2 regions of the Arthrobacter sp. 2762 genome follow, and region 2 is predicted to be linked to the other one. Evidence: predicted binding sites of a transcription regulator. Region 2 holds the regulator's gene; the other holds the start of a gene.
What was found. Region 2 encodes LexA, which represses DNA repair genes until DNA is damaged. Its sites were predicted from a motif close to TCGAACANNTGTTCGA; they were not measured.
Positions count from the first base shown of each region.

Region 1: ABIE18_RS11330 (HNH endonuclease signature motif containing protein) is a predicted target of LexA. The motif match lies at 10,956-10,971, and genes of this name have one in related genera.

Region 1 covers NZ_JBEPSI010000005.1:187,488-202,464, reverse strand. The annotation lists gene ABIE18_RS11390 (SDR family oxidoreductase) at 1-628, opposite strand, end outside; gene ABIE18_RS11385 (NAD(P)-dependent alcohol dehydrogenase) at 781-1,839, opposite strand; gene ABIE18_RS11380 (TetR/AcrR family transcriptional regulator C-terminal domain-containing protein) at 1,934-2,611, shown strand; gene ABIE18_RS11375 (glycoside hydrolase family 15 protein) at 2,695-4,611, shown strand; gene ABIE18_RS11370 (hypothetical protein) at 4,624-4,845, opposite strand; gene ABIE18_RS11365 (DUF2382 domain-containing protein) at 4,967-5,797, opposite strand; gene ABIE18_RS11360 (MFS transporter) at 6,125-7,345, shown strand; gene ABIE18_RS11355 (helix-turn-helix transcriptional regulator) at 7,309-8,205, opposite strand; gene ABIE18_RS11350 (DUF8821 family protein) at 8,385-8,849, shown strand; gene ABIE18_RS11345 (hypothetical protein) at 8,974-9,534, shown strand; gene ABIE18_RS11340 (hypothetical protein) at 9,537-10,043, shown strand; gene ABIE18_RS11335 (polyprenol monophosphomannose synthase) at 10,059-10,871, opposite strand; gene ABIE18_RS11330 (HNH endonuclease signature motif containing protein) at 11,149-13,224, shown strand; gene ABIE18_RS11325 (RNA polymerase sigma factor) at 13,279-14,541, opposite strand; gene ABIE18_RS11320 (YciI family protein) at 14,606-14,977, opposite strand, start outside.
Region 2 covers NZ_JBEPSI010000002.1:36,426-51,402, forward strand. The annotation lists gene rplT (50S ribosomal protein L20, sunset domain variant) at 1-503, opposite strand, end outside; gene rpmI (50S ribosomal protein L35) at 623-817, opposite strand; gene infC (translation initiation factor IF-3) at 937-2,154, opposite strand; gene ABIE18_RS04215 (DUF1844 domain-containing protein) at 2,384-2,788, shown strand; gene ABIE18_RS04220 (MFS transporter) at 2,893-4,197, opposite strand; gene ABIE18_RS04225 (SseB family protein) at 4,251-5,180, opposite strand; gene priA (bifunctional 1-(5-phosphoribosyl)-5-((5-phosphoribosylamino)methylideneamino)imidazole-4-carboxamide isomerase/phosphoribosylanthranilate isomerase PriA) at 5,180-5,923, opposite strand; gene ABIE18_RS04235 (CG2302 family histidine operon protein) at 5,958-6,116, opposite strand; gene hisH (imidazole glycerol phosphate synthase subunit HisH) at 6,117-6,878, opposite strand; gene hisB (imidazoleglycerol-phosphate dehydratase HisB) at 6,875-7,501, opposite strand; gene ABIE18_RS04250 (histidinol-phosphate transaminase) at 7,548-8,666, opposite strand; gene ABIE18_RS04255 (LysM peptidoglycan-binding domain-containing protein) at 8,744-9,103, opposite strand; gene lexA (transcriptional repressor LexA) at 9,459-10,202, shown strand; gene ABIE18_RS04265 (ATP-dependent DNA helicase) at 10,212-12,269, opposite strand; gene hflX (GTPase HflX) at 12,262-13,824, opposite strand; gene ABIE18_RS04275 (class I SAM-dependent methyltransferase) at 14,319-14,933, shown strand; gene dapF (diaminopimelate epimerase) at 14,914-14,977, opposite strand, start outside.

The DNA of each region.
Region 1 (14,977 bases), on a different contig from region 2:
GGGTCCAGCCGATGTCGATTCGTTCGCCATCAACAACGTCCGCCTCCACGGCATCCGCAAGATAACCCGCGAGGTCGCTGGTGAGGACGAAAGTCAGCGGGGTGTCCTTGGAGCCGATCCACATGACGCGCCCCTTCGCCAAAGGATCGCCACCCATCCCAGCAGTCTGGTCAAAGAACGCACCCGGACGAAGCGCAACGAAAGGGACGCCCAGCTGCTCGAACGTATCCTCGGCCTGCTTCTTGTGCCAAAAGTGCGGAACTTGGGGTGTCAGATCACATGTGAGGATGCTGATGAGAACAAACCTGGGAACGCCTGTTTGTTTGGCGGCGACGGCCAGGTTGCTGTTGCCAAACGTGTCGATAGCGTTGGCGTTCTTGTCGTTCCGCGTGTATCCGGCCGCAGTCGAAATTACCCCTGCTACGCCTGTCATCGCATGGATCAAGGACGCCACATCAAGCATGTCGCCTCGAACAATCTCGACACCTTTGGCTTCGAGTTTGCCCGCGTTGGATTTTGCCCGGACAAGCGCCCTGACGCTCTTGCCACGCTTGAGAAGTGCATCAACCACCTGACTGCCAAGGTAGCCGGTGCCACCGACCACGAGGACGGGCTTCTCTTCAGCCATGATTTGCTCCTTGGACTCGCCGGGTTCGCTCCCAAGAACAGTCGTAGCATGCCCCGCTGCGTTGATTCTAGACTTCACGCAAACGCACGACGGCGACCTGCCGCCGTCGTGCGTTGACCCCTCACCGACCATGCCCCTTGGTGACCACCCGGTCAGATGGTGATGGCGATCTTCCCGCGTGTTTTGCCGGCGTCGAAGTAACGCATGGCTTCTGGAACGCGGTCAAGGGGGTAGCTTCGGTCGATAGCCGGGACGATGCTTCCGGCTTGGAGGAGCCCGGCGAGGTACTCGAGGTCCTCCGCACGCTCCGTGCCAACAATCATGGTCAGCTTTTGACTAATGAACGGGGACAGTGCCAGTGCCCGGAACTGCCTGTCCATGCCACCAGTTAGCGGTCCGCCCTCTTCCCCGCCCGTAAGGACTGCCGTTCCGCTGTGGGTGAGCGCCCGGCGAAGGCGCTTCAGGCTGGGGTTTCCCGCGAGATCGATGATCACGTCATAGTGCTCAGACCCGTCCGCGAAGTCCTGCTTGGCGTAATCGATCACGTGGTCGGCGCCGAGGGACTTCACATGGTCCACTTTGCCGCTGCTGCAAGCCCCGGTAACTTCAGCTCCTGCGGCCTTAGCGAATTGCACTGCGTAGCCGCCAACCCCGCCGGAGGCGCCAGTGATCAGCACCTTGAGGCCTTTCGCGGTTTGCCCTGCCGGTGTCCCGACTTCTATCCCACCTGCACGGAGCGCCTGAAGGGCGGTGCAGGCTGAAACGGGAACCACTCCGGCTTGCTCGAAGCTGATGCTTGCAGGTTTGAGGGCGAGGTGGTCTTCCCCGGCTAGTGCATACTCGGCGAAGGAACCCTTTCCCACGCCGAAAACGTGGTCACCGTCCGCGAAGCGGGTTACTTCCGGCCCAACCGCTTCGACGGTCCCGGCGACGTCGAGCCCAGGTACTGGATTCTTGGGGCCCCGGAACCCAAAGGCCAAACGCAGGGCGTAAGGCTTCCCGGCCATGATGTGCCAGGTCCCACGGTCCAGCCCTGCAGCGTGGACGCGGACCAGCACCTCGTTGCCCGCCACCTCGGGCCTGGGGATGCGCGCCAGACGAAAGACGTCGGCGGAGCCGTAGGCATCCTGCACGACGGCCCGCATGGTGTCTTCCGATGTGGGTGCCACGTTGGATGCAGACGTTTCCTTGGCTTGCTGACCAGTGGTCATGGCCGTTCCTTTCAGGAGTTCAGCTACTTTTCGTACGCTGTACTAAAGACGCGACCGTACAATGTACCAAAACGGAACACCCAAAGGAGATCCAGTGTCAGCCGTCAACCCGGAGCGCCTTCCTCTTAGCCGCGAAAGGGTTCTCACATGCGCTGTGGAACTCGCAGACGAATCGGGGATATCCGCGCTGACCATCCGCTCCCTCGCGCAAAGCATGGGCACCAAGCCCATGTCCTTGTACTACTACGTGGCCAACAAGGACGAGATCCTGGACGGCATCGTGGACATGGTGTTCAGCGAAGTTCAGTTGCCCTCGCCTTCCGGGAACTGGCGGGACGAAATGCACAGTCGGGCACACGCCATGCGCGCAGCCCTCACCCGGCATCCGTGGGCGGTGGGGCTGCTGGAAAGCCGTTCCTCCCCTGGCCCCGCAACACTCCGACACCACGAGGCGATGCTGGCCACCTTGCGGGAAGCAGGATTTTCGATCCAACTGACCGCCCACGCGTACGCAGCGCTGGACAGCTACATCTACGGCTTCGCCCTCCAGGAAGCAGCCCTGCCGTTTGAAGGCCGGGATACAGCAGCCGAAATCACCACCCCCATCATGGAGCGATTCTCAACCGGGGAATACCCGCGCATGGTGGAGATCGCCGTCGAGCATGTCCTCAAACCCGGCTACGACTTCGGCGACGAATTCGACTTTGGACTGAACCTGATTCTTGACGGCCTCAGCCGATTGATGGGTGATGGCGGTGCACCAGCCGAATAACCGCCGCATCCGTTGAGGTGCGTGAGGCAAAAGGGTACGGTCAGGGCATACTCGACGCCGCCTGATTTTAAGGATCTGATGCCATGGCCAGAATTGAGGACTATGCGATCATCGGGGACTTGAACACGGCCGCCCTGGTGGCGCGCGACGGATCCATCGATTGGATGTGCCTGCCCCGTTTCGACTCTCCCGCGTGCTTCGCCGCCTTATTGCATAACCCTGAAGCTGGCCGATGGCTCCTGGCGCCCGCAGATGCAGCGGGCCGAAACGGCGGAAACTGCACTCGGCGCCGTTATCGTCCAGACACCCTGATCCTGGAAACGGAATGGGAAGTGGACGGCGGCGCGGTACGTGTCACCGACTTCATGCCCGTCCGCGATGACGCCGTGGACCTCGTGCGGATCGTGGAAGGCCTGTCCGGCGAGGTGGCCATGCGCGGCGAGTTGATTCTCCGTTTCGACTACGGTCGCGTGGTGCCGTGGGTGCGTCACACCAAGCACGGAATCAGCGCCGTGGCGGGGCCCGATTCCGCCTATCTCACGACGCCCGCTCCTCTAAAGGGCCAGGACATGCGCACGGTTAGTGAGTTCAGCGTCCGCGCCGGGGAACGCATCCCCTTCGTGCTTCGCTGGGCACCAAGCCATGAGCCGGAGCCCCGGCGTATCGATGCAGCCAAAGCATTTCACGCCACGGAATCCTTCTGGCGCGAGTGGATTGACCAAAGCGAAATGGAGGGCAAGTACAAGGACCCGGTGGAGCGATCCCTGATTACCCTCAAGGCGCTGACCTACGCCCCCACGGGCGGCATCGTTGCGGCTGCGACAACGTCCCTTCCCGAGCAACTGGGCGGTTCCCGCAATTGGGACTACCGCTATTGCTGGCTGCGCGATGCAACACTGACCCTGCAGTCGTTGCTTGCCGCCGGATACACGGAAGAAGCAGCAGCCTGGCGGGAATGGCTGCTGCGTGCTGTGGCGGGCGATCCTTCCGAGCTGCAGATCGTTTACGGCCTGGACGGCGCCCGAAGATTGCCGGAGGCAGAGATCCCGTGGCTTTCGGGCTACGAAAATTCCCGGCCAGTCCGCACCGGGAACGCCGCAGCCCCCCAGTTGCAATTAGACGTTTGGGGCGAAGTGTTGGACGGACTCTCGCTGACAAGGGCAGCTTCCCCGCCGGGCACCGTGGACACGTCCTGGGACATTCAAGTGGCGTTGATGGAGTACCTGGAAGGGGCTTGGGACCAACCGGATAACGGGCTGTGGGAGATGCGCGGCCCCCGCCGGCATTTCACGCATTCCAAAGTCATGGCATGGGTAGCTGCGGATCGCATGGTCAAAGCCGTAAGAACTTCGGGATTGCCCGGCCCCGCGGACCGCTGGGCGGCGCTTCGCAGGCAAATCCACTCAGAGGTCATGACGCAGGGGTTCGATGAAGAGCTCAACAGCTTTGTCCAGTCCTACGGCAGTAAGGAACTGGACGCCAGCCTGCTCCTCATCCCCCGGGTTGGCTTTTTGGGGCACCGCCATCCACGAGTTGCGGGCACTGTGAAAGCCATCCAGGAAGGGCTGACCGATGATGGTCTGGTGCTGCGCTATCGAACCGAGTCCGGCCATGACGGCCTGCCTGGCGATGAGGGAGTCTTCCTTGCGTGCTCGTTCTGGCTGGTGGATGCGCTGCTGGGCATTGGCCACGCCGGCCAGGCAACCGCACTGTTCGAGCGGCTATTGACGCTCCGAAACGATGTTGGGCTGCTCAGCGAGGAATGGGATCCCGGAACCCAGCGACAACTCGGCAACACTCCGCAAGCGTTCAGCCACTTTCCCCTGATCCACTGCGCCCTGCAGCTCCATCACGGCGAAGCCCATGGCAGTGACACGCCGCTGCGCAGACCGAAACACCCGGAGCAAGGTACTGACCAGCTCCCCCAACAGGCCATCTCTGAAAGCGGCCCGGGGACGGATCATCCGGCGCCCAGAAAGCACCCCGAAACCAGCCGCTGAAAAGCGGCGCAGTCACGATTCCGTTTTTTGATCGTCCGGATCCGCGGCTTCAGCCTTGTGCTTGGCTTCCTCCAGGTGTTGATCGAGCTTGCGCTCGGCCTCCCGCCGACGCTGGCCGATGGTCCTCATCTGCTGTGTGGTCGGAGATCCAGCATCGGTATCCTGCCACTGATCGCGTTCCTCTGACCCTGCGCCCGAGGGCACGCCAGGGCCCTTCTTCTCTTCATCGCCCATAAGGAAATCGTCCCATCGCCTGGGCTTCTGCGGTAGGACCAGCTGGCTGGATAAAGGCCCGACGGCGGCCTCCCGCCGTCGGGCGTTTCACCCCTCAGTGGTGCGGCAGCTGCCGCACGCTTCAGCGGCGGGTATCGCGCGTGCCTTCAGTTTCAATGTTTTCCTTACGGACTTCCTCATTGACGGGGACTTCATCCGTGACGGTGTCCTTTTCCAAGCGCACGCGCTCCACAGGGACGGTTTCCTTATCCACTACCGGCCGCTCTTCGTGAAGCGTGACCTCATGCTCGCTTTCTGTGAGGTCAGGGCCGGACATGGCGTCTCCCTTATTGGCATCCGTGATCGGCTCACGCTCAAGGCGGACTTCCTCGCGCTCGACAGGCACGGTGGTAGTCACATTTTCGGTGGTGATGTACTTGCGAAGACGCGCCCGTCCGGCCGCAGTCCTTTCCGTCCCGACGTTGAGCCGCTCCTCAGAACGGGTCATGGCATCGCCGCCCGCGCGCGCCGTTCCGGCGGTGTCAACGTCCATGCCGCCGACGCTGTCCACTCCGGCCCTCGTGCCCACTCCGGCGCTTGTGTCCACTCCGGTGCTTCGGTTCCCGTAGTCATGCTGACCCTGGAAGGCGCCCCGGTCCTGGATGCTGTAGTGCTTGTAAAGCCGTTCCTCCTCGTCCGGGTCGAGGTGACCATCTTCGGCCACGCGGGGAGCGTCCTTGATGTGGTCCTTGCTGTAGGGAACCAGGACGTCGTCGCCCTCAACAGTGGCTCCCTCCAAGGGAATGAACGATTCAGAAGTGCCGAAAAGACCGGTTTTGACTGTTACCCATGTTGGCTCCCCCGTGTCGTCATCGGTGTAGAACGTGCCGATTGACCCAACCTTGTCCCCCTCCGTGGTCCGAACGTTTCCGTTGAGGCCCATCAGACGGTCAATGTTCTCCCTGGCGAGCATGATGTCTCCTTGGAATCTGATTGTGTTGCAGTTGGTGCCCAGCGGCCTGCATCACCGGGCGTGGGTTCCGGGATCATGACGGGGAATGGATTCAACCCGCTGACTTGGCGGAACAGCAATACATAAGCATGCTTACTATTTCTTTGGCAAGACCCAATCGAAGATTCGCCTGCGCAGTAAGATGTCCTGATCCGCTCCGACGATCCGAACGGCGTCCTGCAGTTCGGACGCCATCATCTGCATGTTTAGCGGACCGAAAAGAGTCCCTCGGAGAACCTCCATCAACCGGGACTCCCTCAGGCTGAATGCCTGTGATGGTCTGGAACCATGACCACTGATACTTGGCGCCCACCAACAACCCGTCGCCTGCCGCTTGTTACCTACGTGCTTGCCGCGGGTGTGTTCCTCATGGGCACCACAGAATTCGTGGTGGCCGGGATCCTTCCAGAGATCGCCCAGGACCTGGGTATCACGGTAGGAAATGCCGGGTTGATGATTACCGTCTTCGCGGTTGGCATGATCGTTGGAACGCCCACCATGTCGATCCTCACCCTCAAGATGCCGCGACGCGTCACGCTTGGCCTCGCGTTGGTGGTTTTCGCCGTTGGACACGTCATCGTTGCCCTTACCACCGACTTCGCAGTGATACTCGGGGCCCGGTTCCTTACGGCCCTGGCCACCGGAGCCTTCTGGGCCGTCGCCGCCGTCGTGGGTGCGAAGGCGGCTGGTGCCGCTTCCGCCTCCCGCGCGTTGGGGGTAGTCCTGGGTGGTGGCATGCTCGCCAACGTGATCGGTGTTCCGTTGGGAGCGTTTGCCGGCCAGTCGATCGGTTGGCGAGGCCCTTTCTGGATCCTCACAATCCTGGCACTCGTGGCGGCGTTGGTTGTTTACCGTTTGGTCGGCGTCGACCCTTCCTCTGGCCCCATCCCCTCAGTTCGGGCCGAGATCGCGAGCATGCGTGACGCCAGGGTTTGGCTTGTTCTTGCAGGCTGCGCAATAGTGTGTGGATCATCCCTTGCGGCCTACAGTTTCATCTCTCCGCTCCTGACACAGAACACGGGCATGGGAGCAGCAGCAGTTCCGCTGGTTCTCGTGGTCTATGGCGTCGGAGCGTTCATCGGTTCCAACCTCGGGGGCCATTTTGGCGCGCACCGCCCATTTGTGGCGCTGTTCGTCTCGGCAGCAATGACGTTTCCAGTGCTCGGGGCTCTCTGCCTGCTCTCAGGCAACCCCGTGCTGACGGTGATCCTCATCTTCTTGCTGGGCCTGTTCGGCATGGCAACCAACCCCATCCTCATAGGCAAAGCAGTCGGGTATGCCCGCCACGCACCCACGCTCGCCTCCGCCCTCAGCACATCCTCGTTCAACCTCGGCACCGCAGTGGGCTCGTGGATCGCAGGCTTTGCACTCGAGTCCGCGCTCGGTGCCACGGGCCCGGTGCTGGTGGGTACGTGCATAGCGGCACTGTATTTTCTCCCGCTCACCATCCTGTTGCGGAAAGAACGGTCACCTCAGCCGTCCGAGGCAGCCCTCTCGGGCTCAGCCTGAGCTGCGGTGCCATACTCGCTGGCAGCCCACGAAGCGAGCAACTGCAGGCGCTCCGCCGAAGGCGACCCCGGTTCCGCACTGTAGATCGTCAGGGTCAGGCCAGGCTCAGCAGCCATTTCCAACCCTTCATAAGCGAGCGTCAGCTCGCCCACAACCGGGTGATTGAACGTCTTGAAACCAGTCCCATGGTGGCGTACGTTGTGCGCGCCCCAGCGTTTCCGGAATTCATCGCTGCGGGTACCCAACTCACCGATGAGGTCATGAAGTTCTTTGTTGTGCGGGTCGCGACCGGCTTCGGTCCGCAGGATGGACACAGTCACCTCGGCGAACGCATCCCAATCCGGATAAAAAACGTGGGCGCGTTCATCCAAGAACGTGAAGCGCGCGATGTTCGGCGGTTCGCCAGGCATGTCGTAACAGTCCTTGTAGAACGCCCGCGCCAAGGGATTAACCGCCAGCAGATCCATCCGGCCGTTACGAACGAACGCCGGACCGGCGGTCACAGCATCCAGCGCCCATTGCAGGCTCTGATGCGGAACGTAGGACTTGGAGTTGCGCCGCCGTGGCGGGCGGGCCACGGGACTGGCCGCATGGGCGAGGTCGAATAAGTGGGCCCGCTCGGCGTCATACAGGCACAACGCCCTGGCGATGCTCTCAAGAACCTGCGGGGAAGCTCCGCTGATCGCGCCACGCTCAAGGCGCGTGTAATACTCCACGCTCAACCCGGCAAGCGTAGCCACTTCACTACGCCGCAAGCCTTTCACCCGGCGATTGGTCCCAGTGGGCAGTCCAACCTGCTCAGGGGCAACATGGGCACGCCGTGAGATCAGGAATTCGCGGACCTCCGCTCGATTATCCATTGCTCCACGCTAGGCGAAGCAGGTATCAGGAGGGAGTCCCTCCTGATACCTGCTTCGCTTAACGCACGACGGCGACCTCCCGCCGTCGTGCGTTTTCCTCACCCAATTCCTCGCCTCAACACCGCGGTGTCGGTGTGGAACGTTAGGGTTGGTCCCAAGACATCTGACGAGGAGAGCAATTGCCGTACATCGTTGACTTCAAGAATGTTTCTACCGAGGGTCTGGAGTCCTCTCCGGTTGCCGAGGCCCTCGCAGGGTTGCGCGCCAACGAGGCCCGTTATTACAAGAACAAATACGACCATGACTTCACCGTGAGTCCCGCCAGTGAGGTGCCGGAAGTCGTGGATCGGGTGAGCCGGATCCTGAAGGAAGAGCGCGACATCGTCATCGATTCCCGCCCCTTGGAGGCGACGGCCTTCGAAGTGGACGGTTTGCGGATGGATTACGTGTTCTACGAGTCCGGGCTTTCCATCAACGTCATGTACAGCATCGAGGACGGCGGCAAGCGGGCGGTCGGTTTTAAGCTCACTGAGGGCATGGACGTTCCAGCAGAACTGGAATCGCGCTTCAAGTTCGCCCGTCAGAAGTCCAAGCTGGCAGGGGTAATCCGGGGGTCGTACTTCGTGATCAAGGGCCAGTACTGACCGCAGGCTGCGACTACGGGCCCTATGCCAACGGGCGGGGACCCTCTATTCTCTTGACATGGGCGTTTGGGGAGCGTTGTGCCGCACCAAACCTGGTTGCAGCAGCATCGGGCGCAGGTGACGCATGGATCCCCGCAACAAGGCTCCTTCCCCGGACAATTACGCCGCATTCCTCGCAAGGTTGGACGCGGCAACCACAAGCCTGAGCACCCGGGCGAGGGCCCTTGACAAGGCGCTGTCGGCGATCTCGCTGCTCTTGGGACGGTATCAACGGGCCCTTCGGGGCTGGGAACGGAGACTGGTCCGCGTCAATGAGGAACTGGCCCGGCACTCCGGCGAGCCGCAGACGTCGGAGGCCCTCCATGAGCTCCAACGAACTGCCGTTCAGATGGGGTCTATGCACAGGGCACAGGTCCTGCGGCTCACGGAGAAACTGTCAATCATGCAGGGGCGACGCGACGCCATCGGCCGATCGCTCCTGGAGCTTGAAGTCAGCAGAGCCAAACTGGATACGTCCCGGAGGTTGTCACAGGACCGCGAAAACCTGAGCAGAGCCCTCTACGAGCTTGCTGGTACCGGCGGTGGCGCCTCGAAGATCCCCGATCTGGGATTGCGGAACGATCTTAGGGAAGCACGCGAGGCAGTAATTCTGGCCGAGGCACTCCTCGAAGTGAAGGGATCCTGACCATGGAAAACGCGTCCGACGCTGTTGAAATCGTGCGCTGGGTGAGGAAACCAGGCGACAAACCCATCATCAAATTCGTCACTTTCACCATCCTTGCTGTGATCCTGTGGCTGATCCTGATGATCTTCATGCCTGCCCTGAGAAGCGTTGGCCCAGCCTCGATATTCACGGCCGTGTTCGCAGCGATCCTTACCATTCCAACGGTCGCCGCCCAGAGGAGCCTGCTGCGCGGCTTGGCAAAACGGATCAACGACACCCTCACGGAGTTAACAGGCAGCTCCGACGACAAGATCTCCACAAAGCAGCTACGGAAATTGATCAAGAGCGGTGAGCAGCTCCCACTGCTGATCAACGGTGTTCCCGGTTTGCGGCTGCACGTGAAAGGGGTCGCAAGTGCCAAGGAAGACGGCTCCGAGAAACTCCTCGCGGTCATCAGCGTTGCTCCGGTGAGCAGTGGAACTGCCAGCTTTGACCGGCTGCTTGAGGCGGCGCTGTACGGAGGTCGGTAGGGCGGGGCTGGCTGGCTAGCTCTTGGGAACTAGCACGGGACTATCCCGTTTCAGGCGAAGCTTCCAGGGTGTGAGCGCAGATTCAAGCTGCTCCCGGAGATTCATTTTGGAAGCCCCCTCCACGCGTTCTTCAAAATGAATGGGTACCTCGGTGATCTCGAGGCCCCGCTGAGCGGCCCTGTAGTTCATCTCGACTTGGAAGGAATAGCCATCACTCTTGATCGTTGAGACGTCAATAAGGCCGAGGGCTAAAGTACTCCAAGCCTTAAACCCGGCCGTGCAGTCCTTCACTTTCAACCCGAGGATCACACTCACATAGAAGTTGGCCCAAGCGGAGAGGGCCTTTCGATGCCATGGCCATTCCGACGCCGTGGAGCCGCCGGCAACATAACGCGAGCCGATAACAACATCGGCATTCTCGTTCAGAATCTTGTCGATCATTGTGGGGATTGCTGCCACCGGATGGGATAAATCAGCGTCCATTTGGATGACAATTTCTGCATCTTGTGCCATCGCCCGGGTCATCCCAGCCACATATGCTCGGCCCAAGCCATCCTTCTCGTCCCGATGCAGCACGGAAACGGCGCCATTCGATTTCTTTGCCAACCTGTCTGCGACCTCCCCTGTCCCATCCGGGGAACTGTCATCGACAATGAGCACGTGCAGATTCGGAATGCCCAGTGAATCAAGCTGCGACGTCAGCAGCGGAAGATTCTCCCGTTCATTGTAAGTAGGTACGACAACGGTGATTTTTGGCGCTGTAGTGGTCAAAATGTGGGTCCCCAATTCGGCTTCAGAAAACGCCCGGATCGGTGCTGAACTGCACATGTCCGGGCCGGGTCAGTCTATTGACATCTCCTGGCAATCTGAAACCGGGCCGCACGCCAATCCGTGGGCCATCAATCGCCGATTCCGCACACATGGTTGATCCCTGGAAACGGTTGGGAAGCTTGCGGCATCCAGGGCAGCGGCACTGGAGCCTAAAAATGTCAGCCCCTGGTGAGACTGTTTATTCATGGGAAGCATTGGGGACATTCTGGCGCGACGGGCAGCACTGTCTGGCGCCGGAGCGCGCCCCCGACACCTTCCCCTCGGAAGCCACACCATGTCTGCCCACGGCCAAGCCGGCCGTGAAAGCCCGACGGCGGCAGTCACCGATTCGGAGAACGCCAGGGCCATGGCGCTGCTTCGCGGCATTGAGCCACGGCCCTTCTCTGACCCTGCCGACGTCGAGCCTAAAGTTGGCCCTGACGTCGTTCCTGTTTCCCCGGGGCTGCGCCTTTCCCCTGTGCTTGATGGTTCCAAGGGGCTTAGCGTTTCCCACGGGCTTGACGGTGCGTTGGGACTTGAGGGGGCGCTGGCTGACAGCGCCCAGGCGTTGGAATCTTTGCGTTCCGTCACCGTGGCAGGTGCCCTGACGTTCGGCTTTGCCGAAGCCGCGCGGTTCGCCGGTCGGGTGGAGGAGATCTCCCGCACCGTGGAGTACCTGCAGGTCATCGCGGCTCACGCCGTGGAGCGGACCCGCACGCAAGCCCAGCACGCACGGCCCTCATCAGCGGCGGGCACAGGATGGCAGACAGGCTGGACCGACCCCGCAACCACGGACCCCGCAACCACCGACCCTGCGGTCCCGGTCCCGGCAGCAGCAGGAGGTCCAAACCCCGCGACGGCCACGGTTGCTGGGTCCGATGCTGCCGGTGGATCCGCTAGTGCTGTCACTGCGGCAGACGCCGCTGCGGTGGCGGACGATGGCTACCGGGACGCCGCGCAGTTCCTGCGCGCCCGCCTGCGGATCGGCATCGTCGAAGCCCGGCGCCGGCTCGCCCTGGCCTCCGAGGTCCTCCCCCGGACCGGAATCGCCGGGCAACACATCCCGGCCCGCCGTGAAATCCTCGCCCAAGCCCTCGAAACCACCCAGATACCCACCCGCTCGGCGAGCATCATCAGCGCAGCCCTGGACAAAGTACGGCACCTCACCGACGACGACACCCTCACCCGGATGGAACACGCCCTCACCCGCACCGCCGCCGGGTCCGACCCCGACTTCGTCCTGAAAATGACCAAACGCTGGAACGACCTCATCGACCAGGACGGACCCGAACCCAGCGAAGAAATCCTCCGCCAGCTCCAAGGCACCTTCATCCGCAAACCCCGCCACGGACTGCACCACCTGGAAATCTTCGCCACCACCGAACAATACGAAACACTCACCACCGCCATGAACACCGCCACCAACCCCCGACTCACCCCCGGACACGGCATTGGCACCGGGGACAACACAGCCGCCGGGACAAGCGAAGCCACCGGCGAAGGCGACGGGAACGGTGGCGGGAACGGTGGCGGGAACGAGAGCGTTGACGGGAGCGGCGGCGGGAACAAACCAGCAGGCGTGGACCTGGACCGGCGTTCCCGGGCCATGAAACTCCTCGACGGACTCGTCGGAGCCTGCGCAGTCGCCATGACCACCGGGAAACTGCCAGCCAACGGCGGACTCCGCCCCCAAGTCACCGTCACCATCAACGAACGCGACCTCTACCAACAACACACCCGCACACCCACCACCGCACGCGACACAGCCACCACCCCCGGCGGAGACACCACCCTCACCACCGGGCCTGACCCGCACCAGTCCCAGTCCCAGTCAAGCGAAGTAACCACCCCCACCACCGGGCCTGACCCGCACCAGTCCCAGTCCCAGTCAAGCGAAGTAACCACCCCCACCACCGGGCCTGACCCGCACCACCCCCGGCTCAGTTCCGGTACCGCGACCTTTGTCGGGCCAATGCACCCCAACACCATCCGCAAAATCGCCTGCGACGCGGACATCCTCCCCGTCCTGCTCGGCAGCGACTCCCGCGTCCTGGACATCGGCCGCACCACCCGGATCTTCCCACCCCACATCCGCAAAGCCATCACCGCCCGCGACGGCGGCTGCGCCTTCCCCGACTGCACCATGCCCGCCCCCTGGTGCGAAGCCCACCACATCACCTACTGGTCACACGGCGGCACCACCTCCACCGACAACGGCACCCTGCTCTGCAGCCACCACCACCACCTCATCCACAAAGAACAATGGCGGAACGACATGACCACCGGCGTGCCCTGGTTCACCCCACCACCACACATCGACCCCCACCAAACACCACGACGCAACCACCACCACACACCCCTCCGAACATAAGAGTGCCCCGGTGCAGATTGAGGGCCAGTACAGCTGAGGCCCGCGTTTGCGCGCTTACTGGCGTTGTCTGGGTTGCAAGTCCTTGATTTTTCGCTCAAGGGCCAAACGTTCCGCGCCGTTTGAGCACAGTTCAAGAGCCTGGTGAAATGCCTCGCTCGCTTCTTCATGGCGGGCAAGCCGCGACAGCAGCTCGCCCTTGACCGCCGGCAAGAGATGCGAGCCCCTGAGTTCACCACGGGCACCCAATTCGTCAACGAGGTCCAGTCCGGCGGCAGGGCCAGAGGCCATGGACACGGCGACGGCACGGTTCAGATCAATGATGGGCGACGGCGTGAGTCGCCCGAGCGCCTCGTACAGAACCACGATTCGATCCCAGCCTGTGTCCTCCACCGAGTGCGCCACAGCGTGGCATTCGGCTATGGAAGCCTGGAGACCGTAGGCGCCGAGCCCACGGCCGGAACCCACCGCCGTCGAAAGTGCTGCGCGTCCGCGCCGGATTGCTGACTGATCCCATCGACGTCGATCCTGGTCTTCCAACAGGACCGGCTGGCCATCTGCGTCGAGCCTCGCCGGGAATCGCGCGGCTGTGAGTTCCATCAGTGCCAGCAGCCCGAATGCTTCGGGTTCGGGCGCGACGCGGACCAGCACCCGGGCAAGTCGTCGTGCTTCACTGGCCAGCTCGGTGCGCATCCAGTTTTCTCCTCCGGAAGCGTAGGCCCCCTCGGTGAAGATCAGGTAGAGGACATTCAGCACCGAACCAAGCCGCTCAGGAACCTGATCGGCCTCGGGCACTGCGAACGGGATGCGGGCAGCGGCGAGAGTCTTCTTGGCCCTGGTGATGCGGGCCTGGATGGTTGGCACCGGGACCAGGAATGCCTTCGCGATCTCATCCGTGGTCATGCCGCCCACAACGCGCAGTGTCATGGCAATCCGAGCCTCCTTGGACACCACTGGGTGGCAGGAAATGAACATCAGGGCGAGGACGTCGTCATCTATGGCCTGGGGGCTGAACAGCGCATCCACACCGGCTTCTTCCTCTGTGAGATCACGTGCCAGAAGCGCGTATTTGTCGTCCAAGGCTGCCCGCCGCCGGAAAGCATCGATGGCACGACGACGACCCGCTGTGAGGAGCCATCCCACGGGCTCGGCAGGTGCGCCATTGACGGACCACGACACGAGGGCCTCTGCGAGTGCTTCCTGTGCCAGGTCCTCTGCCAGTGGAAAGTCTCCTGTATAGCGGGCAAGGGCGCCGACGATGCGGGCGGATTCGCTGCGCCACACCGCTTCGACGGCGGCCCTTGCCTCGTTGCTGCTCACGTCAGGTGCTGCTCACGTCAGGTGCTGCTCACTGCAGGTGCTCCCCAAAGCAGTGGCGCCCGGTCTAGAGCTGTCCGGTCTGCTCGCGCCAAGCCCGCTCCTTCTGGATCCATTCGTTGTCTTGGGGGAATTCGTCGATGCTGGTCACCCGTCGGATCTCGGTCTTGGTGCCCTCGGTCATCGGAGCACGCTTGGCCCACTCGATTGCTTCCTGCTTGGATGCAACATCCAGGATGTAGTAACCGGCAAACAGTTCCTTCGTTTCACCGTACGGGCCATCAGTGACCACCGGGGTGTCACCGGTGAAGTCGACCACGACGCTTTCCTTTGCATCGTCCAGTCCTTCAGCAGCCAGCAGCACTCCAGCGCGGATCAGTTCGTCGTTGAACTTGCCCATCGCTTCGAGGATTTCGTTGAAGTCGATGTTCTCGAACTT
Region 2 (14,977 bases):
TCGCCCTCAACGGCAGCGATAGCACCATCGATGGCCGGCTTCTCAGAGACAGAAGCCATGACAGCCGTTGCGGTAGCAGCAGCCGGAGCAACCTTGGCAGCCTTCGGAGCTGCAGCCTCGGCCTTGGCAGCCGGAGCAGACGTGTCGGCCGGGAGGGCAGCCTTGGCAATGTTCACCAGTGCGGCGAATGCGTTGGCGTCCGAAACAGCCAGTTCGGCCAGCATGCGGCGGTCAACCTCAACCTCAGCGGCCTTCAGGCCCTGGATCAGGCGGTTGTAGGTGAGGCCGTTGGCGCGGGATGCAGCGTTGATGCGCTGGATCCAGAGGCGACGGAAGTCGCCCTTTTTCTTGCGGCGGTCGCCGTAGCTGTACACAAACGAGTGCAGCAGCTGCTCTTTGGCCTTGCGGTACAGGCGCGAACGCTGACCGCGGTAACCCTTGGCGCGTTCGAGGATAACCCGGCGCTTCTTGTGGGCGTTTACCGCCCGCTTCACACGTGCCACGTGCGTACTCCTTCAGAAATCTTTATCCCAAGCTGCTACTGCCGGAAATCCGGCCGGCCTGAGAAGGCTTTTGGTGTAGTCGGCCGCTACCGGATGGCAGCAACCAAAGAACTTGGAACTTAGACGCCGAGCATCTTCTTGATGACCTTGGCATCGCCCTTGAAGACGATCTTGTCGCCGGCGAGGCGACGGGTCAGTGTGGAGGACTTGTGCTCCAGGTAGTGGCGGCGGTTGGCCTGCTGACGCTTCAGCTTGCCGGTGCCGGTCAGCTTGAAGCGCTTCTTAGCACCGCTGTGGGTCTTCATCTTCGGCATGGGAACCGATCTCCTTACGTGTCCACGGACAAAGTCCGCAGTTCTTTCGTGCAGCCGGCCTACAAGGGCCGGCGTGCTGGTTGCTTGCCGTTGGAGGCCAGGGCCGCCGCGGCGTTGAACTAGTTGGTCTTGCGTGATGCAGGCTTGGGCCCAGCCTTGGGGGCTGCGGGCCGAGCTGCCGGCTTGGGAGCTGCCGGCTTGGCGACGGGCTTCGGAGCCGAAGGAACTGCAGGCTTCGGGGCAGCAGCCGGAACAGCTGGCCTCGGAGCTGCCGGTGCGGGGGCTGCCTTGGGGGCCGGGGCTTTCGCCGCCGGTGGAGCCTTCACAGCCGGGGCTTCCTCAACCACGGGTGCTTCTTCGACTACCGGAGCTTCTTCAACAACCGGAGCCTCTTCGACTACGGGAGCCTCTTCGACTGCCGGAGCCTCTTCAGCTACGGGTGCTTCTTCAACAACCGGAACTTCTTCAGCTACGGGTGCTTCTTCAACAACCGGAGCCTCTTCGGCAACGGGTGCTTCAACCTCGGAAGCCTTCACACCTTCCTGCTTAGGCTCTTCTTCGGAAGCCAGCAGGCCTGCCGGAAGAAGGTCGCCCAAGGTCTGCGTCAGCGGAGCCTGGTCACCCGTGGTGTCCACGCGTCCGGATGCCTTGGCCTCATTCTGGGCCTTGGCTTCGGCACGCTGGGCTGCACGCCGGGCTTCAGCCTTGGCTTCGGCCTTGTTCTTCAGCGGACCGATCACCATGACCATGTTGCGGCCATCGATGCGCGGGCTGGACTCAACAATGCCTACCTCGGCGACGTCTTCAGCAAACTTCTGAAGCAGGCGGATGCCCATCTCCGGACGCTGCTGTTCGCGGCCACGGAACTGGATCATTGCCTTGACCTTGTCACCGGCGCCGAGGAAGCGAAGTGCGTGTCCGCGCTTGGTTTCGTAGTCGTGCTTGTCGATCTTGAGGCGGAAACGGATTTCCTTCAGAACCGTGTTGGTCTGGTTCTTGCGGGCCTCACGCGCCTTCACGGCAGCTTCGTACTTGTACTTGCCGAAGTCCATCAACTTGCAAACAGGAGGCTTAGCCTGCGGGGCAACTTCAACGAGATCGAGATCGGATTCGGCAGCAAGACGCAGGGCGTCCTCGATGCGGACGATTCCTACCTGTTCGCCGGCAGGGCCGACCAGCCGCACCTCGGGGACGCGGATACGCTCATTGATTCTTGGCTCGCTAATGTTAAAGCTCCTGTGGTTGTGGTGAGTTTCACCGGCAAATAGAGAAGGCCTCCAATTGCTGGTGCAATCGAAGGCCTCAAGGATCGGGTGTGCTCCCTTGAAGAGAAGCACGCACTCCAGAGGCTACGCCTCCGTGTGTCCGACCTGTACCCGGCAACCTCTTGTTCCGTGAAGGAATCCTGTTCCCCGAAGGGAAAACGGCTGACGCGGGTGGGAGAGAACTCCGCTTGCAAACTGAAAATCAATTCTACAGAAATAACCCGCCAAGCGCACATTGCACGCGGCGGGAGCATTTAATGCGAATAACGACTTCCAGTCGGTCTATGACAAGCTTACCAGTATGAGCACTGAAGACAGCAATTCGCGCAACTCCTACTCCGAGGACACCGCCACAGCCCCCGCCGCCGATGCCGGGGTATCCCAGCAGATCCGTGACATCGCGGAAGTTCCGGCAGTAGAAGTCATCACCACCGGCGCGGTCCACCTGATGAGCGCCGCCGCTGTGAAGGTCGGCCTTGCCGATGACCCCAACGCAGAAGACCTCAAAGACCTTGACGAGGCCCGCAAGCTCATCACTGCATTGGCCGGCCTCGTAACGGCGGCTGCCCCCGAAATCGGCTCGCAGCATGCCGGGCCCTTGCGTGATGGACTGCGCTCCCTCCAGTTGGCTTTCCGCGAAGCTTCCCTTATCCCCGACGCACCGGGCAAGGGACCCGGTGAGAAGTTCACCGGGCCGGTGAACTAGCCAGGAACTGCCCCAAGTACATACGACGGCGGCCCGACCACATGTGGTCGGGCCGCCGTCGTCGTTAATGCCGTGCGATTACTGAAGATTTACCGGCGCTGGAGCTACACCCGGGCGCGGCGCCGCCTGGACATGAGGGCGAATCCCGCGATGCACAGTACGACTCCTGCGGAACCGACGGAGGCAAACCCTCCGGACGGCCCAACAGTGTCAATAAATATCCCGGCAAGGGGCGCGCCGAAGGCAATACCGGCCGTCAGCGCGGATCCGTACCAGCCCATGGCCTCGCCGCGGCGTTCCTCATCTACGAGGTCCGCCACCTTCTCCGATGACGCCGACAACACCGGAGCGCAAAGAAGGCCAGGGAGAATCGAGAGCACCGCCAGCGTCCAGGTATCGTGTGCGAAACCCATCGGGATGGTGAGCGCGGCCATGCCCAACAACAGCAGCATGGGAGAGACCGAGCGATTCATGGCTCCGTAGATGAGTCCACCCACAACCGATGCCGCACACCAGAAGAAGAAGACGATGCCAATCTCGTTCTGGTGGCCGCCGCGCTCCAACAGGCCAACAATACTGACGTCCGAGCCGCTAAGTACCATCCCCGATCCCGCAGCTACGGCGAAAAGTGCCGCAACGGAAACCGTAAACCACGTGAAATTGCGGGCCACGCGGTTCCGAAGTCCTGCTGTGCGGGACGTGGCTGCCGGCGCCATCTCAGACGCCGCCTCCTGCACATGGCCCGGTGCGGAGGCCACCATGGCCGCCTCGGCAGCGGCAAGGTCCGCGGCGGCCCGTGCCGCGGCTTCCTCCGGAGTGCAATTGGCATCGGTGCGGGTCGGAGGGTTGAACCAGATCAAAAACAGGCCAGCCACGGAGACAGAAATTCCCACCGCGGTAAGTCCCACGGCCGAGAAGCCGCTCGTGGCGACGATCGCACCAACGGCGGGACCAATCATGAACACGAGCTCAGTAGCGATGGAATCGAGCGCAAACGCCGAGCGTCGCTGGTCGCCGTCCACCATGACACCCAGAGATTGACGGACCACGCTGAAGATCGGCAACGTGAACAAGCCCCCCACGAAGACCAAGGGAAGCAACCAGGCGTACGGGACGTGCGGAACAATGGACCAAATCACTGTTTCCGAGATGACGGATGGGATCAGGGCTTTCCGCAGGCCCACCATGTCAACGCGCCGACCACGCCAAGGCGCCCCCAAGGCAATCCCTATGGTCATGACGGCAGCAGCAGCGCCAGCGGCGGCATACCCCTCCCCCAGCGACAGGACAATGTGCAACGTCAGGAGCACGCCAGCCGCCGAATGCGGAATGCGGGCGATCATGCCCACCAGCAGGAGCCGCCGGACAGGGCGGATGGACAGCATCTCTTTGTAGAGAGCGAAGTTCACGGGCTAATTCCTCTTGTTCCCCCGGGGCAGTCCCCGGTGGACGGGTACTGCCGTTAGTGCCGCCCAGGCTCCTGCGCCGCACGTTGCAGTTTTACTTCAATGGAATCGACGCCCTCGGCAAACGATTCCACCTGCGCCCACGCCTCGTTCAGGTCAGCCACCAGCGATTGGACGGCAGCGGCGTCGAGTCCGTCCTCAAGGAAGAGCACTATTCGCAGTTCCGGGCCAGCGCCTCCGCCCGGGACCATGCGGCCGTCCGCAGTCAGGGAAGCGACGCCACCACCGGTCTGTGTTTCGAGCCGGCGCACTGCCGGAAACGCCTCGGCCTGTGAAGCGAGAGCAAACTCCAGTTGATCATCAAGGTATGACGGCGTCCAGTCCCGCTGCTGCGCCAACGCCCACATGGCTGGCCGCCGAACCACGAAGGTGAACGCTGAACCGGGGTCCAGCACCAACAATTGTGCGTCTTCGGAAACGGCCGAAAGGGCCGCCCTTGCCGCATAAACAGCTACGGGACGGGCCTGCGCATGCCACGCTTCAAGAGCGGCGGCAGTGGTGAAGACCGGCATTGCCTTCCGACCATCAGGCGCCTTGAGTGTGACTAATGCCATATCGGCCTGCTTGTCCGCGTGCAGCCCATCAACACCTTCGGCTTCCTCGGCGAGCTGGGCTACCACGGGAACGAAGACCCGGGCGGTAGCGAGTGAAGCTACAACCCCTGCCTCACTGCCCGTCCCATTCAGCAGTGCAGCAACGGCGGCGAGGTAACCGGAGTCAGCCGTGCCGTCGTCGTCTTCGAAATTGTGGATCCTGGCATCGTCACCACTAAGGCTGCGGCCTTCCCAGGGTTGCCCCGCCGAGTCTGTGGCACCACCGGCGCCAGCCAAGGCAGCGGCAATGTGGCCTGGAAGTTCGCGTCGTCCGGCATCGCGGTGCTCCGGGTGGTTTTCCGGACCGGAATCTGTGGGACGTGAAGCAGCCATCAGCGACGACCGGCTACATCCAGGGCTTCGGGCAGAGTGAAAGCACCTGCATAAAGGGCTTTGCCGACAATCGCGCCCTCAACGCCCAGGGGCACGAGTTCACGGAGCACGCGAAGATCCTCAAGGCTGGAGATACCGCCTGAAGCCACCACGGGCTTGCCCGTTTTCTGCACCATCTGGCGCAGCAAGTCAACGTTCGGGCCCTGCAGCGTTCCGTCTTTGGTGACGTCGGTGACCACGTAGCGTGCGCAGCCGGCGTCCTCCAGGCGGGCAAGAACTTCCCAGAGGTCGCCGCCTTCTTTGGTCCAGCCGCGACCCGCCAGGGTGGTACCACGGACATCGAGGCCGACGGCGATCTTGTCACCGAAGCGGTCAATGGCGCGCCGTGTCCATTCAGGGTTCTCCAATGCTGCTGTACCGAGGTTCACCCGCTCCACGCCCAATTCCAGGGCGCGTTCCAGCGACTCGTCATCCCGCAGACCGCCGGACAACTCAACTTTGACGTTGAGCTGGGAGACGACCTCGCTGATGAGGTCCGCGTTGTTCCCACGGCCAAAAGCGGCGTCGAGGTCCACCATGTGCACCCACTCAGCACCGGCGTTCTGCCAGTTCAGGGCGGCTTCCAGAGGCGTTCCGTAACTGGTTTCCGAGCCTGCCTCGCCTTGCAGCAGGCGGACTGCCTGGCCATCAACGATGTCGACAGCGGGGAGAAGTTCCAGAACGGACTGGGCAGAGGTGGTCATGTGTGTCCTAGGAGTTGATGGGGACGCGAGGCGTTCAGTTGCCCGGCAGCGTCAGGAGATAGGCGGCAAGCAGGGACATCCCCGCCAGCACATAGAAGGAAACGGAAACCCACAGTGGCTTCTTCTGCTGGTGGAAAGAGATACCTCCACCCACCAGCACGCCGGCAAGGCCCATAAGCACTACCGACCACACTTAGGCTGCACCACGATCATCCGCTGCCGGAGCCTGTGCCACCGTGGATCCAGGTTTGCGAAGCCCGTCCACCCAGTTGCGCAGGAGGCGCGCCCCGGCGTCTCCGGATTTCTCGGGGTGGAACTGGGTTGCGCACAGGGGGCCATTTTCAACAGCAGCGATAAAGCGGGCACCGTGCTCGGACCACGTCACCAAAGGTGGAGCCATCCGGGGCTGAACGACGTCGAAGTTCCACTCCTGCACGCCGTATGAGTGCACGAAGTAGAAGCGTTCCTGCTCGACGCCTGCGAAAAGCTTGGATCCTTCAGGCACGTCCACCGTGTTCCAACCCATGTGGGGAACCACGGGGGCGGGAAGGAGTTCGACCTTGCCGGGCCATTCGGCCATGCCCTCGGACTCGGTGCCGTGCTCGACTCCGGCTTCGAAGAGCACCTGCAGCCCAACGCAGATTGCCAGGACAGGCCGTCCACCTGCGACGCGGCGGCCAATCATGCGTATGGCATCGACGGCCTTGAGTTCCCTCATCACCGTTTCAAAGGCACCCACGCCGGGGACCAACAGCCCATCGGCATTCAGCACGTCCTCAGGCTTGGAGCTGAGAACCACCTCGGCGCCTGCACGCTCAAGGGCGCGAACGGCCGAACGGACGTTGCCCGAACCGTAGTCCAGCACCGTAACCGTGGGCTTACCTTCAGGCGACTCCGGCTTGACGATAGCCGAAGGGTCCGTAACCGCACCGTCCTTCAGGATTTGCCCACTCATAGCGCCCCCTTGGTGGATGGAATGCCGTCGACGCGGGGATCAGACTCCACTGCCGAGCGAAGAGCCCGCGCAAAGGCTTTGAACTGGGCCTCGACGATGTGGTGAGGATCGCGGCCCGCAAGAACGTTCATGTGCAGGCAGATACCGGCGTGCAACGTGATGGCCTCAAAGACGTGGCGGGTCAGCGAACCCGTGAAGTGGCCACCAATCAGGTGGTACTCCTGCCCTGCAGGTTCTCCTCCGTGCACCAGATACGGGCGCCCCGAAACATCCACGACGGCGTGCGCCAAGGCTTCGTCCAAAGGAACCGTTGCTTCGCCGAAGCGGCGGATTCCGGCTTTGTTGCCCAAGGCAGTACGCAAGACCTCACCAAAGGTAATGGCCACATCCTCCACGGTGTGGTGGGCATCAATGTGCGTGTCACCCGTGGCTTTGACGGTCATGTCAATCAGGGAGTGCTTGCACAACGCCGTCAGCATGTGGTCATAGAAGGGAACCGTGGTGCTGATGTCCGAGACACCGGTGCCATCCAGGTTGATCTCCACCAGGACGGAGGATTCGCTGGTGGTGCGCTCCATGCGCGCAGTGCGGTCAGCGGACGGCTTGGCGCCGGTTTCGCTCATTGGGACGTCCTTATACACGAAGAATGGGGTGGGTCTATTGACAAGTTTAGTTGGGCTGGGACGCAGGGCTGTCCAGAAGGGCTTCCAAGGCCTCAAGGAAGGTCGTTGTTTCCTTTTCTGTTCCCGCAGTCACCCGCAGGTGCCCTGGAATGCCGACGTCGCGGATCAGGACGCCCGCATCCAGCAAGCCCTGCCAGATCGCGTGCGGGTTCGAAAGCCCACCGAAGAACACGTAGTTAGAGTCCGAGGCTGCCGGCTTGAGTCCCATTCGGAGGAGCTCGGTCACAATCCGGTCCCGTTGGACCTTGATGTCCTCGACATCGGCCATGAGCGCTTCACGGTGGTTGAGAGCGGCGAGGGCCGTGGCTTGTGTGACGGCTGAGAGGTGGTAGGGCAGCCGAACGAGCCTGATGGCATCGGTAACCTCAGGTGCGGCAGCCATGTAGCCCAGGCGCGCACCTGCCAGGGCAAAGGCCTTGCTCATGGTGCGAGAGACGATCAAACGCTCCCGCCCGGGAAGCAGCGTCAGCGCGCTGGGCGTGTTGTCGTGCGCGAACTCGTGGTAGGCCTCGTCCACGATGACGATGGCTTGGCTGGCCTCGCCGGCTTCGTACACGGCTTCGACCACGTCCAGGCCCAGTCCCGTTCCGGTGGGGTTGTTCGGAGAGCACAGGAACACGATATTTGCGCCAGTCTCCTTCACCTGGGCAGCAGCAGAAGCCGCATCCAAGCCATAGTCATCAGCCCGCACTCCACGGAGATACTCAGTGTCCGTGCCACTGGCAAGCAGCGGGTACATGGAATACGTGGGAGGGAAGCCCAGTGCCTTGCGCCCCGGCCCTCCAAAGGCCTGCAGAATCTGCTGCAGGACCTCGTTGGAGCCGTTGGCCGCCCAGATATTCTCCGCGGAAAGCCCGTGTCCGAGGTAATCGGCAAGGGATTCGCGGAGTTCCGTGAATTCGCGGTCAGGGTACCGGTTCAGGCCCGTGGCCGCGGCCGCCACGGCCTCGGTAATGGCCGCTTGGACATCTGCCGGCACGCCATGGGTGTTTTCGTTGACGTTGAGCAAAATGGGGACGTCAAGCTGCGGTGCGCCATAGGGGCTCAGTCCACGCAGGTTGGTCCGGAGGGGAAGTCGGTCAAGTCGCTCAAGCTGGTCACTCACCAAGACAGTTTAAGGTGCCGGTGCGACTGCAGAGTAACTGTGACGCCGGGGACGCCGACCCATAACCCCTTGGCCGCTCAATTGGCGGGAACGAACAGCTGCTGGCCCGGCTGGATGCGTCCCCCGCGGAGATCGTTCAACTGGATGATTTCTGCGATGACATCACGGGGGTCCCGCTCCGGCGCGGCCGCACCGGCGATGCCCCACAGGGACTGCCCGGGTTGGACAGTCACCGTAACGGCCACCGGCGGCTGCAGCTGGCCTTGGGAATCAGAAGCTTTGGCCGGGGAGTTAATGAAGCCGGCAAGGCTCAGCAGCGCGGCAAGGAGCAGCATGGTGGGGATTCCGAAGAAGACGATCCTGCCGCGTTGGGTAAGCCGGAGACGCGCAGGAGCCGGGGTGTTGCGGAATTCATGGAACGTTGAGATTGCGGACATGAGCTGAGCCCTTCTGAGCGATTGCCTGCATCGGATGCCCGTTGCCGGCTGCCAATTCCTTGTGTTCGTTGGACCCGGCCCGAATGTTCGAACACTTTCTTCGAACATCCGAGCTCGGTTCAACTTTTATAGAACACATATTCGAACCTTGCTATGACATTTTTAGCACTTATCAACGAACGGTGTCGAGACTCGCTAGAACGAATGTTTGATAAACGCCTGGGCCTGGCCTAGGTTTGAGTGAAGAAACAGGCACTGTTTCAGTGGAACAGGAGGGTCTGACATTTTTTCAGATCCAACATCCCCGGGCGCACTTCAGACCGTGACCGGGCGGAACGGAAGGGCATTGGCGAACATGGCAGCGAAAGCCACCGGCGGCGGGGCACCCCTGCGGAGCCAGCAGCCTCAAAAGAGTCCCAAAAGCCTGACTGTCCGGCAGAAGAAAATCCTGGAAACCATCCAGCGCTCTGTCAATGACAACGGGTATCCGCCCAGCATGCGCGAGATCGGCGACACCGTTGGTCTCGCGAGCCTCTCCAGCGTCACGCACCAGCTCTCCCAGTTGGAGAAGCTCGGCTACTTGCGCAGAGATCCCAAGCGCCCCCGCGCCATGGAAGTACTCATGCCTTTGACCCTTGACGGCGGCACAATTCCCGGAGTGGAAGCAGCTACTACACTGCGCAGCGCAGGTGGACTTGCCGTGACGGAATTGGCCAGCGCCAGCGACACCGCGATGGTGCCCTTGGTGGGACGCATCGCAGCCGGTGGGCCCATCCTGGCTGACCAGACTATTGAGGACGTCTTGCCCCTGCCCCGGCAACTGGTGGGCCACGGCGAACTGTTCATGCTGAAGGTCGCTGGGGACTCAATGATCGATGCCGCAATTTGTGACGGTGACTGGGTGGTTGTCCGCCGCCAGAATGACGCCATCAACGGTGACATCGTGGCAGCACTCCTGGATGACGAAGCCACAGTAAAAACCTTCCGCCAGCGGGACGGCCACACCTGGCTGCTCCCCCAGAACACGCAGTACGAGCCGATACTTGGAGACCAAGCCACCATTATGGGCAAGGTCGTCTCGGTCCTGCGCTCCCTCTAGGGCGTTCGCCTACGTTTTCTTTGCGCCCAAGCGTTCCAGGACGCCGCGCACCACGTTGCGGTCCGTCGTTGCCCAAAATGGCGGCAAAGCGGCACGCAGGAACCCGCCGTACCGTTCGGTCGAAAGCCGTGAGTCCAGGACGGCGACCACGCCTTTGTCGCCGGTGGAGCGAATGAGCCGTCCTGCGCCCTGCGCCAGACGAATTGCCGCGTGCGTAGCTGACACCGCCATGAACCCGTTGCCCCCGGACTGTGCAACGGCTCGCGAGCGTGCGGTCATCAGCGGGTCATCGGGCCTCGGGAACGGAATGCGGTCAATCACCACAAGGCGGCATGAACCGCCAGGGACGTCCACGCCCTGCCACAGGGACATGGTGCCGAAGAGGCAGGTGTCAGGTTCATCGGCAAACTGCTTCACCAGTGCTGCCATAGTGGATTCCCCCTGGCAGAGGATGTCCACATCCAGCCGTGGGCGCATCGCGTCTGCGGCTTCCTCGGCCGCCCGACGTGAGGAGAACAGGCACAGGGCTCCCCCACCGGATGCACGGATGAGGTCTTCAAGCTCATCCAGTGCCTCGGGAGAAGTGCCCCTGCCGGGCTTGGGCAGGTGCTTGGCCACATAAAGGACACCCTGCTTCGGATAATCAAAAGGCGATCCGACGTCCAACCCGGTCCAGCTGGGCGCCCCATCTCCAATGAGGCCCAGGCCACCTGCTGCGGGCTCAAAGGCGGATCCAATAGCCAGCGTGGCAGAAGTAAGCACCACTGTGTGCCCCGCGAAAAGGCCTTCCCGCAGCCGGCCGGCAACGCTAAGCGGGGCGATGTTGATCAGTGCGGGCGCGGTCTCGTCCGGGTGAGAGTACCCCTGCTGGGGATCGAAGGTGCTGTTCCTGGAAAACCACACCACTTCACTGTTCTCCTTGGCTGCGAGCATCCGCTCGCACAGTTCCAGAATGAGCATGAGCCGTGAGCGCGCAAGCTGCCTGCCGCCGTCGACCGCGTTTGACGAGTCAGTCTTCGAGTCAGACAATGCGGCGCGTGTGGCATCGCGCAATTGGTCCAGGCAATCCAGTTGTTCGTCGTTGAGCCCATTGGGCAGCAGACCGTTGGGGACTCCGGCAATGGCCATGTCCAGTCGATCAGCTGCCGCGTTCAGGGCGTCTACGGTAATAGCGGTGTGTTTGCGCGCGCTCGAAGCGGCAGCATGCACCATTGCCACGGACAGCTGACCTGCAACGGCCCCCGTGACCCGGTCCTGCAGCTCATGCGCTTCGTCAACCACCACGACGTCGTACTCGGGCAGGACAGCAAGTCCTTCGAAGGCACTAACGGCCAGCATGGCATGGTTGGTCACCACGACGTCAGCCTCAGCCGCCCTGGCCCGTGCCAGCTCGCTAAAGCACTCCTCGGCAAGTGGGCATTTTTGCGCTCCCAGACACTCCATGGACGTCACGGAGACCTGCCTCCAGGCGCGGTCGGTAACGCCCGGCATCAGTTCATCGCGGTCGCCCGTGGCCGTCTTTTCGGCCCATTCACGGAGCCGGACCACTTCCTTACCCAATTGCGACGACGGGCCGCCAACCGCCGCTGCGAAATGCGGCACGCTGGTGTCCTCACCCAGGGAAAAAAGTTGGCCCTCGGACGGCTCTTCGCTGGGGAAGCCGCCCTCCAGCTTTTGCAGGCAAACATAATTTGCCCGGCCCTTGACGAGTGCCACGTTCACAGGACGTTCAAGGGCCGGGCTTATGGTCTCCAACAGCCGGGGCAGGTCCCTGCCCACAATCTGTGTTTGCAGGGCCAAGGTAGCGGTGGACACAAGCGTCGGTTTGTCGCTGTCCATGGAATGGGCGATCAGCGGAATCAGGTAAGCCAGGGACTTACCCGTTCCCGTTCCCGCCTGGACCAGCAAATGCTCACCGGACTCGATGGCCCTGGTGACTTGCCTTGCCATCTCGTGCTGGCCTGAACGGCTTTGACCGCCCATCCCGGCAACAGCTTTGTCCAACAGCTCGAGGGTGAACTTCTCCCCCACTGACTCGACGACGTCCGCCGCCACCTTCTCAACCATTGCTGACGAATGACTCCAGCTCGGCGGCCAATCCTTCACGAACCATGGCCACCACGCGGGTTCCGTTTTCCTCGTGCTCGAGGCTCAGGATTTCCGAATCGGAGTTGTGCAGCTTGTTGACCATGTCACCGCGGTCATACGGGATGAGGACCTCGAGGCGGACTCCCGGCCGGGGAATGGATCGGCTGATCTCTTCCAGGAGTTCAGGAATACCCTGGCCGGTCCGGGTGGAAACGACGGCGTGCCGCGGCTCCTTCTGCTTCAGGCGCTCCACGACGAAAGGATCCGCTACGTCCACCTTGTTCAGGACGATGATTTCCGGAACCTTGCGGGCGTCGACCTCGGTGAAGACAGCACGCACTGCCGCGATTTGCCCTTCCGGGTCCGGGTGGGAGGCGTCCACGACATGCAGGATCAGGTCTGCATCCGCTACTTCCTCCAGCGTGGAGCGGAAGGCTTCCACCAGCTGCGTAGGCAGCGAGCGGACGAATCCAACGGTGTCAGCCAGCGTGTAACCAATGCCATCCGGCGTCTGCGCCTTCCTGACAGTCGGGTCCAGGGTGGCGAAAAGGGCGTTCTCCACCAGCACACCAGCATCGGTCAGCCGGTTCAGGAGCGAGGACTTTCCAGCGTTGGTGTAGCCGGCGATGGCAACCGAAGGTACGGCATTACGACGGCGGTTGGCCCGCTTGGTCTCGCGCGCCGGCTTCATGGCGGCAATCTCCCGGCGGAGCTTGGCCATGCGTGTCCGGATCCTGCGGCGATCGAGCTCGATCTTTGTTTCACCGGGACCACGGGAACCCATACCGGCACCGGCTCCACCCACCTGGCCACCGGCCTGGCGGGACATGGAGTCACCCCAACCACGAAGCCTGGGGAGCAGGTACTCGAGCTGTGCGAGCTCAACCTGTGCCTTACCTTCACGGCTCTTTGCATGCTGCGCGAAGATATCCAGGATCAGCGTGGTCCTGTCCACCACCTTGACCTTGACAATGTCCTCAAGTCCGCGTCGCTGCGAGGGGGAAAGCTCGGTGTCGACCACCACGGTATCGGCTCCCGTGGCGGCCACGATGTCCTTGAGCTCCTGGGCCTTGCCCGACCCAAGGAACGTTCCGGGATCCGGCTTCGTGCGGCGCTGAACCAGGCCGTCAAGGACCTCGGATCCGGCAGTTTCTGCCAGTGCTGCGAGTTCGCGGAGCGAATTCTCGGCGTCAGCCAAAGTGCCTTCTGTCCACAGGCCAGCCAGGACAACGCGCTCCAGGCGCAGCTGCCGGTATTCAACCTCGGTGACGTCTTCGAGTTCGGTGGAAAGGCCCGCGGTACGGCGGAGGGCACGGCGCTCGGCCAGGTCTTCCTGGTCGCCGTCATAAATGCTGTGTTCATGGTCAAGCGTGGAGATCGCTTGTGCCCTGCCGAAAACGCCTTTGGCATCATTGTCATCGGATGCCTGTGCGGGTACATCCTTGGAAAGAATCCGGTCGATGACGGCCTGGATTTGTTCAGGACTCATGTCCTGGGCGTCGGAATCGGATCCGGAGTGCTTCTGGGTGGTCATGGTCTCCTTAGACTGTTCGGCATATCCAGAATAGTGCTGTTTGGTGTCCAATGGGACGGTATTCGCGGTGGGCTGACGAGCTTCGGCCATATAGGGCCTCCTGTGGTGCATGAATCGAGCGGGTTGGTCCGCGGGAGGTCCTGTCCTACAGGAGAATTCATCGCCAAACCATAAGCCAGGAGCTAACAGCAGATGGCTGGGCCACTGCTTTCGCGACAGCTGGGGTGGGACATGTTCTGCTGAGCAACCGCGATCCACCAACAATGGGCGGTGCGGAGTCTGCCGGACGGAACCTGCGGGCGGAATGGCCATGCGCCGGGCTAGTACGCCAAGCGGGCCTGCATCGCGGGCAGGTGCCTTGCCGATGTGTTTGGTCGGCTCGGGCTGATTACTCAAAGATCAAGAACATGCCTTCAACATTAGCAGCAGTGTCAAACCGTCCCTGCCCGAGGGCAGTTTCCCAAGCCGCCGATAGCCAACTAATCTGGCAAATTATGGAGTCTGCACACTATTTCAGCGCCCAACCGGCCGGTCCCTTCACCCGCAAGCCCCTCACCGTGGAACTCGCTGGAGCTACCCGCCATGTGCAGACCTCGTCGGGCATCTTCAGCCCCGACGGTGTGGACAAGGGCACCAAGGTACTTTTGGCCGAGGTTCCACCGCCTTCACCCCGGGGCAACCTGCTGGATATCGGGTGTGGTTGGGGCCCTGTTGCCCTCACCATGGGGCTCATGGCGCCCCTGGCACAGGTCTACGCCGTGGACGTCAACGAGCGCTGCATCGCCCTGACCAATGAGAACGCGGTTGCCCTGGGCTTGAACAACGTGAAGGCCAGCCTCCCGCAAGAGGTAGACCCCGGCGTCGAATTCGATACGATCTGGTCCAACCCGCCGATCCGCATCGGCAAGGACGAACTACACTCGCTGCTCCTGACGTGGCTGCCCCGGCTGGCACCGGGCGGCAACGCGTGGATGGTGGTTCAGAAGAACCTGGGCTCAGACTCCCTCCAACGCTGGCTGGCCAACGAACTGGACAAGTCCTTCACAGTCTCCCGCGAGAGCACTTCGAAGTCCTTCAGGATCCTTCGGGTCAGGAAAGCGTCCCACTAGCCACAATGACTGCAGGGCCGCTGAGCTCAACGTGTTCGCGGCCA